DNA from 4 places in the Paenibacillus sp. UNC496MF genome. Region 3 is predicted to be linked to each of the others. Evidence: riboswitches for the same ligand, from Rfam matches in the RefSeq annotation. Region 3 holds a riboswitch; each other region holds the start of a gene.
What was found. Region 3 has a riboswitch for cyclic di-AMP ahead of BMZ79_RS32110 (ubiquitin-like domain-containing protein). Riboswitches for the same ligand answer to the same signal wherever they lie in the genome.
Positions count from the first base shown of each region.

Region 1: another riboswitch for cyclic di-AMP. It lies ahead of BMZ79_RS31300 (hypothetical protein); the one in region 3 lies ahead of BMZ79_RS32110 (ubiquitin-like domain-containing protein).
Region 2: another riboswitch for cyclic di-AMP. It lies ahead of BMZ79_RS28330 (C40 family peptidase); the one in region 3 lies ahead of BMZ79_RS32110 (ubiquitin-like domain-containing protein).
Region 4: another riboswitch for cyclic di-AMP. It lies ahead of BMZ79_RS10390 (histidine kinase); the one in region 3 lies ahead of BMZ79_RS32110 (ubiquitin-like domain-containing protein).

Region 1 is NZ_FORE01000021.1:137,349-139,543, forward strand. Features, by position in the region: gene BMZ79_RS31290 (NADH:flavin oxidoreductase) at 1-69, opposite strand, end outside; cyclic di-AMP (ydaO/yuaA leader) riboswitch at 461-627, shown strand; gene BMZ79_RS31300 (hypothetical protein) at 740-1,186, shown strand; gene BMZ79_RS31305 (hypothetical protein) at 1,315-1,749, shown strand; gene BMZ79_RS35760 (potassium-transporting ATPase subunit F) at 1,998-2,066, shown strand; gene kdpA (potassium-transporting ATPase subunit KdpA) at 2,115-2,195, shown strand, end outside.
Region 2 is NZ_FORE01000018.1:38,368-40,562, reverse strand. Features, by position in the region: gene BMZ79_RS28335 (hypothetical protein) at 200-619, shown strand; gene BMZ79_RS28330 (C40 family peptidase) at 755-1,249, opposite strand; cyclic di-AMP (ydaO/yuaA leader) riboswitch at 1,254-1,416, opposite strand; gene BMZ79_RS28325 (hypothetical protein) at 1,754-2,195, opposite strand, start outside.
Region 3 is NZ_FORE01000023.1:66,261-68,455, forward strand. Features, by position in the region: gene BMZ79_RS32110 (ubiquitin-like domain-containing protein) at 1-822, opposite strand, end outside; cyclic di-AMP (ydaO/yuaA leader) riboswitch at 1,195-1,402, opposite strand; gene BMZ79_RS32115 (TatD family hydrolase) at 1,590-2,195, opposite strand, start outside.
Region 4 is NZ_FORE01000006.1:405,375-407,569, forward strand. Features, by position in the region: gene BMZ79_RS10390 (histidine kinase) at 1-1,396, opposite strand, end outside; cyclic di-AMP (ydaO/yuaA leader) riboswitch at 1,574-1,768, opposite strand; gene BMZ79_RS10395 (DUF445 domain-containing protein) at 2,021-2,195, opposite strand, start outside.

The DNA.
Region 1 (2,195 bases), on a different contig from region 3:
CCGGTTGTCGAGCGACAGCTTCGGGGAGCGGAAAGGTTCGAACAGCGTTTTCGCCGTATCGGTGGTCATCGTGAATTCCTCCTTATGCATCATCGGATATCAAGGATTAGGGGCGATGGAATGCGGGCCGCGGGATTCCGTATTCGCGGAACTGGAAACGAAATCCATGGTTCCACTTTACTCCATAAAGCCCTCCATTTCAATTCGCATAGTCGGCATTGCGCGTCCGCAACGCGCGGCGCGTCCGGCAGCGTTCCCGCCGCCTGTCCGGCGTTCGCTTCCATCCGCCGCCAAGCCGGAAAAAGGAAGCTTTCCGGAGCAATTGGCGGGTTCGTCCGCAAACGAACGAATTGAGCGCGTTTTCATCGCGCGAATTCGCCGCAGCCCGCGTCATGGCGCGCGCGGCGGCTTTTTACAATTTTCCCGGCCGGGACTACGATTAGAAGCATCAATACCACAACTTAACCGAACGCTGAATCCCATCAAGGGAGCGGGGGAACCATCGAAGCCGCCTGTCGCCAGGACCGGCTTCACGGGGTGAATCGCGGGCAGGCTCAGCTTGCGCGCGTAGGGCATTCTCTGGCCCGAATCCGGCAGCTAACCTCGCAAGCGGACAAGAGAGACGACCAGGCCGAACGCGCGCGAAGCGTTGCTTTTCTTTGCGCTGCCCATGAAGCCGGGAGCAGAGACATCTCTTCTTCCGGCTTCTTTTTTATACCAATTTATAGGAGTGACGAACATGCAAGCGGTGCAAACGGAAGCCACGCACAGGCGGGAACGAATGGACAAGGTAACGATCGAACGGATCGAATGCTTCCGGTTCGACCGGGAGTCGGCAAGGCTGCTGCTGCCGGATTCCACGGTCAAGGATTGCTGCGGGATCCTGATGCTCGGCTCGGCGACGGGCGAGCTCGGGATCGGCGTCTTTCGCGAGTGCGCGCTCAAGGGAGATTTCATCCGCTGGGCGTGCGCGTTCCAAGGGTTCAAGCACCATACCGTCGGCGAAGGCTTGCTGGAGGCGAGCCTGAAGCACGACGTCTGGGGCGACGTCCGGTCGCTCGCGGCGGAGAACGCGCTGCGCGAACTGGCCGCGGGCCGCGCGGCCGAGCCGGACGAGCCGCTGTTCGTCAGCCTGCACGACCACGCGTACTGCTTCGAGCATGCGCAAGCATATGTAATTTTTTAGGAAACGAAAGAGGCGGCAGTCGTCATTTTTATGCTTTTTTTACGCCCGGCCCCGCACTCTTTACCCCGAATTTATGGGGAACGGCGTTAAGATGACGGTGTGCGAAAGAAGGGAGCAGGGATGAAGACGTGAACGAAAGGGAAGCAACCGCGCAGCAGACGGCCGGGCAGCAGACGGCGCCGGCGATCGTCGTGTCGGCCATGACCAAGGCCGGCGAGCAGTTCATGAAGCAGCTGCTCGTCAAGGGGCTGCCGTTTATGGCCGTCACGAACAGCGTCGCCGAACGGCAGCAGCTCGCCAAGCTCGGCGTCGGGTCGATCCTCTTGGTGAACACGATCGATCCGGACACGTGGGAGCGGCCGGAACGCCCCGTCGGGAAGGCGTTCCTGTTCGAGAGCAGCTTGTCGCTGTGCTGCAGGTATTTGCGCATGATCCGAAAGTGGACGGACCAGCCGGTGTACGTCGTCACGGGACGCACGCACGGGCGGCTGATCTACAAGGGGCTCGGCGCCGACCATATCCTGCATGTCCAGACGGGCGGCCTCGGCTCTCTGCTGGAGTAGCATAAAAAGGTTTACTTTGGAAGAAAGTATCAGTAGGCAAGGGAAAGGTAGCGGAGGAGGGTGTACGGATGGTTAACGATTTTACGATGGTGCTCTTGGCTGCGGTCGTCTTCGGACTCTTTTGGGGGTTCCGGGCATTTTGCGGACGCGCCTGAGCCGGCGGCGCCCGGGCGCGTAAGCGGACCGGAGGAAAAGCCGGGCGCGGGACGCGGCCCACACTACGCGAAGGAGGGTCAACCATGGTCGTAATGGGGATTATCGCCATTGCCCTGATCGTATATCTCGGTTTCGTCTTGGTGAAGCCGGAGAAGTTTTAAACCTTGGATCGCCGTTTCATTAATTGAGGAGGAAATATCGCTATGGCTATGGGATTCGTTCAAGTCGCCGTCACGCTGGTCATCATCATGCTCTTGGTGAAGCCGGTCGGCACTTATCTTGTCAAGGTC
Region 2 (2,195 bases), on a different contig from region 3:
GTCTTGTAAACGCGGGAAACCTATTATTTACAATTAAATAAGGGGCTGGAAAAGTCAATAAAGATTATTCAAAATTATTTAACAATTTAAATAATTGAATCGTTGGAACTAGAACGGCAGGTCAATCGACAAGCCCTGCGCGCATACATATGGACTTACGGCAAGCGGCTTCGGGGCATCGGCGGCGGGAGGGACCGGAATGGCGAAATGGCGGGACAGCTTGGAGCGGCGGTTCATGGAATGGCGGCGGCTGGAGTATGCGGTGGAGCATACGCTCGCGGGCCGGCGCGTGCTGCGCGTCGCGGGGCCGCGGACGCCGCGGCTGACGACGCCGGTATCGGTCGCGATCAGGCGGGAGGAGCTGGGCGCGGTGGAAGAGACGTTCCAGGCGGGGCTGGCCTGCTTCTGCCTCGGGGAGCTGACGGCGGAGGGACGCGCCGCGTTTCTGCGGGTCTGGCACGAACGGCTCGAGGCCGGGGCGACCGCCGTGCTGGCCGACCGCCGGGGCGAGGGCTGCGAGACGCCCGCGGAGCTGGCGGACTTGTTCGGGCCGCATGCCAAGGCGCTGAACGTCGAGGTCGGCCCGACCTTTTGGTGGGTCCGCTACGAACGGGCGTAACCGCGCGCGTTCGGCCAAAACAAACAAAGCCGCGGCTGCTTGTCTCGGGAAGAGAAGCAGCTGCGGCTTTGCTTGCAATGCCTTTGCGGGGCGGTCGGACCGCCGCGCCGGCATTATGCGTACGTCTTGCTCGGATCAATCGTCGTTATCGCCCGGCTCGTCGGAAGGATCGTTCGCGTATTTCTCGAACGTGGACTGGTTCATTACGCGGCGCGCCGTTACGTAGCGCTTCGAGTAATAGGATTCGCTCAGTCCGTTGATCGCGACGCCTCTGCTGGTGGACGCGTGCGCGAACTTGCCGTCGCCGACGTAGATGCCCACGTGCGAGATGCCGTTGCCCGTCGTATTGAAGAATACGAGATCTCCCGGAATCAGATCGTCCTTGGCGATTTTCTTGCCCAGCGTGGCCTGCGAACGGGACGCGTGCGGGATTTCGACGCCGAGTTTCTTGAACACGTACATCGTGAATCCGGAGCAGTCGAACCCTTTCGTAGTCGTGCCGGAGTAAACATAGGGTGTTCCGATCAGATCGCCGATGACGCCGTCCATTTTCGACTGCGCGAACACGCTTCCGGTCTGGAAGATGAACAGCATCGCGATTCCGATCACTAGCGCGGAAAACTTCTTCAAAACGGGAAACTCCTTCCGGGGCCTACGAGGTTAGCTGTGGGGTTCGGTTGAAGGCTCCCTATGATCGCCTCTGGCAGACGGTCTTCGGCAGACCGGCTGTCGGGATCAATTCACCCAGAATGGTTCCCCCGTTTCCCTCTTGCAAGGGAATTCGGCAAATTTTTCATTTCTCACGGCTAAATATTCGATCATTTTGTCGCTTCTCCTTCCAGGTTCATCCTTTGTTCACACATTAAAATTATTAGAATGCAACCTTTTGTCTCTCATTTTCGTATAATAGCGCCGTTTTCGCGATCGGAGAACGCGTTTATTCGGCGTTGTCGGAAAAACGTCCGGACCGTGCGGGGCCCGTCCCTTCGCCGCCTTCGGCAGACGTCGAAAAGCCCCGTCGCGGGGCGTACGGGGCGGAACGAAAGTCCTAGGCGATGCGATTCGCGAAGATTCGGACGCGGCTGCCGCGGGGCGGCGCCGAGGGGCAGGCGGGGAGATCCGCCCGCTTCGGCCTTACGGCTGCTTGGACTGCCAGACGTCGAACTGGGAGGCCGCCGTCCACACCTTCATGACCGTGCGAATCAGCTGATAGCCTTGGTGAAGCACCAGCGCGAGCAGCCCGGCCCACAGCATCGACACGGAGGCGACCGTCACGCTGACGAGCGCGCCGATGCCCCACATCGCGAGCGACACGCCGGCGAAGGGCAGGAAGTTCGCGAGGCATTGCCAGAGGCCTCGCATGGAGCCGCTTCCGGCAACGGAACCGAACTGCATCGCGAGGAAGAGCAAGTGGAGCAGCACCGCCCAGAGCAGCCACGCGCCGGCCCACGGCCCGGCCTGCTTCGCGAATTCCGTCAGCGTGCCGCTCGTCAGCAGCAGGTCGAGCGCCTTGGGCAGGAGCCAGGCGGCCGGCGCGAGCGTCAGCGTCGTCTCGGCCAGGTAGAGCAGGGCGACC
Region 3 (2,195 bases):
ATCGACCGCGATCGTGCGGCCTTCCTGGACGCGCGTACCCGAAGCGGTGATGCCGTATTCCGGATGGCCTTTGCCTTTGCCCGTCGAAGCCACGCCCGCCGAATACGCCGTCAGCGTGAAGTTCCGCATGACCTTCTTGGCGTTGAACGTGACGCCCCGCTTCGTGTAGCTCGATGCCCCGGCGCTGGCCGACAGCATCGTCACCTTCGGTTCGGGCTTCATCGTTCCGATGGAGACGACTTTATCGACCGCCGGCTGCGGCGTCATTTTCTCGACGAGCGTCTGCGACACCGCCACGCCGTCCGCGAATACCGTCTCGTAGCGTTTGACCACTTTACCCTGCTGGCCTTGCCGGACAAGCTTCTGCTTCCCGACCGCGAGCTTCGGATCGTTCTTCTTCACGACCGTGAACGGAACGTCGTACGAAGTCTCGGAATATTTCTTGTCGATCCGGGTGACCGTGATGGTCATGTTCGGTTGGAGCGCAGCCCCGGACGAAGGATACACCTTGTCTAGGCCGCGAACCTCTATATCAGCCTGATCGATCGCCGCTTGTACCGTTTTCTCTGTCGTGTACAACGTTCTTGCTTTGCCGTCTGCCTTCACCGTAAGCGGGATGGCCCGATCGATCACGATCCGGTCGCCGTCGCTTATGCCGCCGTCCAGCGGCATCGACACTTTATCGTGCGGGCCGATGGTGATGGCTTGTTCATCCAGTAGGCGTTGAAGGACCCATTGCTTCGTGGAGACAATGGTTTCTCGTCCGTTCAATACTACGGAGACATGCTTGTCAGCCGTTCCGTACAACAACACCAGAAACATGAAAGTCATAGCGATTGAGATCATGGCGCTCAGTACAATTAAACGCACATTCTCATGCTTCCATCGCAATGCGAAAGACATGCTGGATGATCGTTTCCCATGGGTGTCCTTTAACTGGAGTGCTCCCACTTCTTCGGTCCTCCTTACATAGCCCCGCCGCCTTTGTAAACATGATACTTAGACGCGACTATAGAGTATTGGCGTGCGAACGCACGCTTTTTTCGTACTCCGCCTCGGCCCCACCTCCACCATACACCCTATGTCGTCAGTTTACGCAATATTCAAACAAAAAAGAGAAGCCCGACGACAGAGGATCTGTTTCGTGGCTTCCCATTCGGATAAATGGCAGCGTGATGTTGCATGCACGAGGTTGATCTCTCTTATGTACGCTTGCGAGGTTAGCTGTCGGATTCGGGCGCGAGAGTCGCCCTATTCGCTTCGCGACGCCCGGTCATGCGCGTCCATCGGCGAAATTCACCCCTAGAGAATTCCGTTGCTTCCGCTGTTCGATTGCTACAAACAGTTTCAGGCAAGTGGTTCCCCCGCTCTCCGGTAGCCGGAGATTAAGCGATGATTTGGAAAAGGAATACAGCTTTTGTTGCTCTGAGATGAATCATACCGTCTACCGCCGCTCATTGTAAAGAACTGATTAATGACGATTTTCACGAATTTCAAGGAAAATTCCGAGCTATTCCAGCGATTCGCGGATGAAAAATCATTTTTTTCACCGGATTTCCCCCGAAATCTAACGCATCGTCACGTTTTCATCAGATTCCAAAACATCTCTTTGCGTTTTCGGTCGTGATTTTGGCGATTTCTTCCACAGATTTCCCTGAAATTTCCGCCATTGCATTTGCTACAAGACGGACGAAGGACGATTCATTCCGCTTCCCGCGATGGGGGTGCGGCGCCAAATACGGCGCGTCCGTTTCGATTAGCAACCGGTCGAGCGGCACCCTGGCCATGACCTCTTTCGGAACCCGCGCGTTCTGGAATGTAAGCGGTCCCCCGAAGGAGATATAGAAGTTCATGTCGAGGCACTGCTTCGCGGTTTCCCAGCTGCCGGAGTAGCAGTGCATGATCCCCCCGACCTCGCTTGCGCCTTCCTCGCGAAGAATCCGCACGACGTCTTCGTGCGCGTCGCGGTTGTGGATGACGATCGGCTTGCGCTTCTCCTTGGCGAGCGCGATCTGCTGGCGGAAGACGCGCTGCTGCACGTCTTTCGGCGACGTATCCCAATGGTAGTCGAGGCCGATCTCGCCGAGCGCCACGACCTTCGGATGCTCGAGCAGCGAGGCGATCCATTCGAGATCCGCCGGCGTCATGTCGATGCTGTCCACGGGGTGCCAACCGACGACCGCGTAGATGAACGG
Region 4 (2,195 bases), on a different contig from region 3:
GCTTGCCGATCTGGGCTTCCGTGTCCGGCCTGCCGTGCGTCTCCGCGAAGCCGATGACGACGTCGATGTCCTTGCGGAGCAGGTCGTTGCCCTCGCGCAGCATCATGTACGTCTTGCCCGCTCCCGGCGCGGCGCCGATGTACACCTTGAACCGGCCGCGGCGGATGCGCTCGATCTTCTTCTCGACCTCCTGCTCGCTCAAGCGCCGGTACGGCTCGGACGGCGGCTTCGGCACGGCCCGCTTCGTCGGCAGCACCCGTTCGCCCTCGTGCTCCGCGCGGTCGGCCATGAAGAAGACGTCGATGTTGCGGACGTGCTTCAGCAGACTGCGGGCGATGGAGCCCTGCCGGAGCTCCTCCGTGCGGGTCTGCTTCGAATGGCCCATGACGATCCGCGTCGCGTTGATGAGCATGGCGTAGCGGATCAGCGCGCGCGGCACTTGCTTCCGGCTCGTAATCGCGATTTCCCGGAAGCCCGCGCCGACCTTCTCGACGAGTTTCAAAATCGATTTCTTGAACGCTTCCCGTTCCTTCGTCGGCTCCTGCGAGGCGTCCGTGAAGACGACGACCTGCAGGTCTCCGCCGAGCCGCTTCGCGATCTGCTGCCCGCGGCGGATGTAGATCGACCCGTTGACGTGGTACTGCGCCGCGACCAATATCCGCTCGGACGCCCCGGACGGTCCGATGAACCCTTGCTCCTCGCGGTATTTCTCCAACGACTCGTTCACGCCCTCCGCCATGAGGCGAAGCGCCAGCTCGCGCAGCTTGCCGACGTTGCCGCGCTTCAGCAGCTCGGGGTCCTTGACGTTGTTCAGCCGGCCCTCGCTCAGCCGGTTCAGGATCGTCTCGGGCGATACGTCGATCAGCCGCACCTCGTCGGCGATCTCCAGCAGATCCGCGGGCACCGTGCATTCCGGCGCGATGCCGGTCAGCTTCTGCGCCTGCTCCTTCACGCCCTCCAGCTCGTAGACGTTGACGGTCGTGATGACGCTGATGCCGCGGCTCAGCAGGAACCGGATATCCTCGCGGCGCGTCGGGAACTTGGCGCCGGGCCGGTTCTCGTGCGCCAGCGAATCGACGAGAAGCACCTCCGGGTTGCGCTCGACGATCGCATCCAGGTTCAGGTCCTTCTTCTCGACGTCGCCCTTCATCCAGCGGATGCTCGGAATGCGCTCCAAATCCGCCAGCTGCTCCACGGTTTCCGGGCGACGCATCGTCGACACGGCGCAGACGGCCACGTCGATGCCCTGCTGCTTGAGCGCCTGGCCTTCGCGCAGCATATGGTAGGTTTTGCCCGAGCCGCTGACGGCGCCCACGTAAATTTTCAGACGCCCGCGGTGGATTTTGGAGATGGATAACAGCAGTTCCTCCGGAGTTTGTCGCCGGTAGCCGGCCATAACGTTGTACCCCTTTCATGCCTATACCTATAAATTTGCATGTTGCCTGGAATCTTATGCTCGACACGAAAACGGACATCAAAAAAGAAGCCAGCGAAAGACGGCCTCCAATTCAGAGAACGCTTCTCGCGGCTTCTAGGCACACTATATCCAAAGTGGCTGTTCGCACGCACATTCGTCGCCTCTCTCGGTCGCTTACGAGGTTAGCTGTCGGATTCGGACATGAGAGCCGCCCTACCCGGGACGCGAGGCCATGCGCCTCCGCCCGCGATTCACCCCTGATGGCAAGCCTTGAAGCGCGCGGCTTCGGAAGGACTTGACATGCCGTTGGTTCCCCCGTTTTCCTGTTCGGAAATTCAGCGTTGTCGATTACGTTGTTAAGCATGACTCATGTTACGCCAGAGCCTGCCGTTTGTAAAGGAATCCCGTGCGCACTCCATCCCGCTGTGCGTGCAACGAGAGCAAATATAACGCTTACAAAGGCAACGAGCTTCAGAAATCTCGCGCTACCTCACTTTATGGCCTGTTTCCGTAATTACCGCGATTGCCAGGAGCTGCCTGCGGCCGGGCTTCGGAACGCTCGCCCGGTCCGGCCCCCGGCCCGCCGCGGGGGCGGCCCGGGAATCAGACGTTCCCGGTCGCCATCTCGATGCCCCGCAGCGCGAGGCCGATCAGGAAGCCGCAGAGCGCGCCGTTGACGCGGATCCATTGCAGGTCTTGTCCGACCTTGTCCTCGATCAGCTCGACGAGCTGGTCGTTGTCGAGCCGGTCCAGATTCTCCTTCACGAACGAACCGATC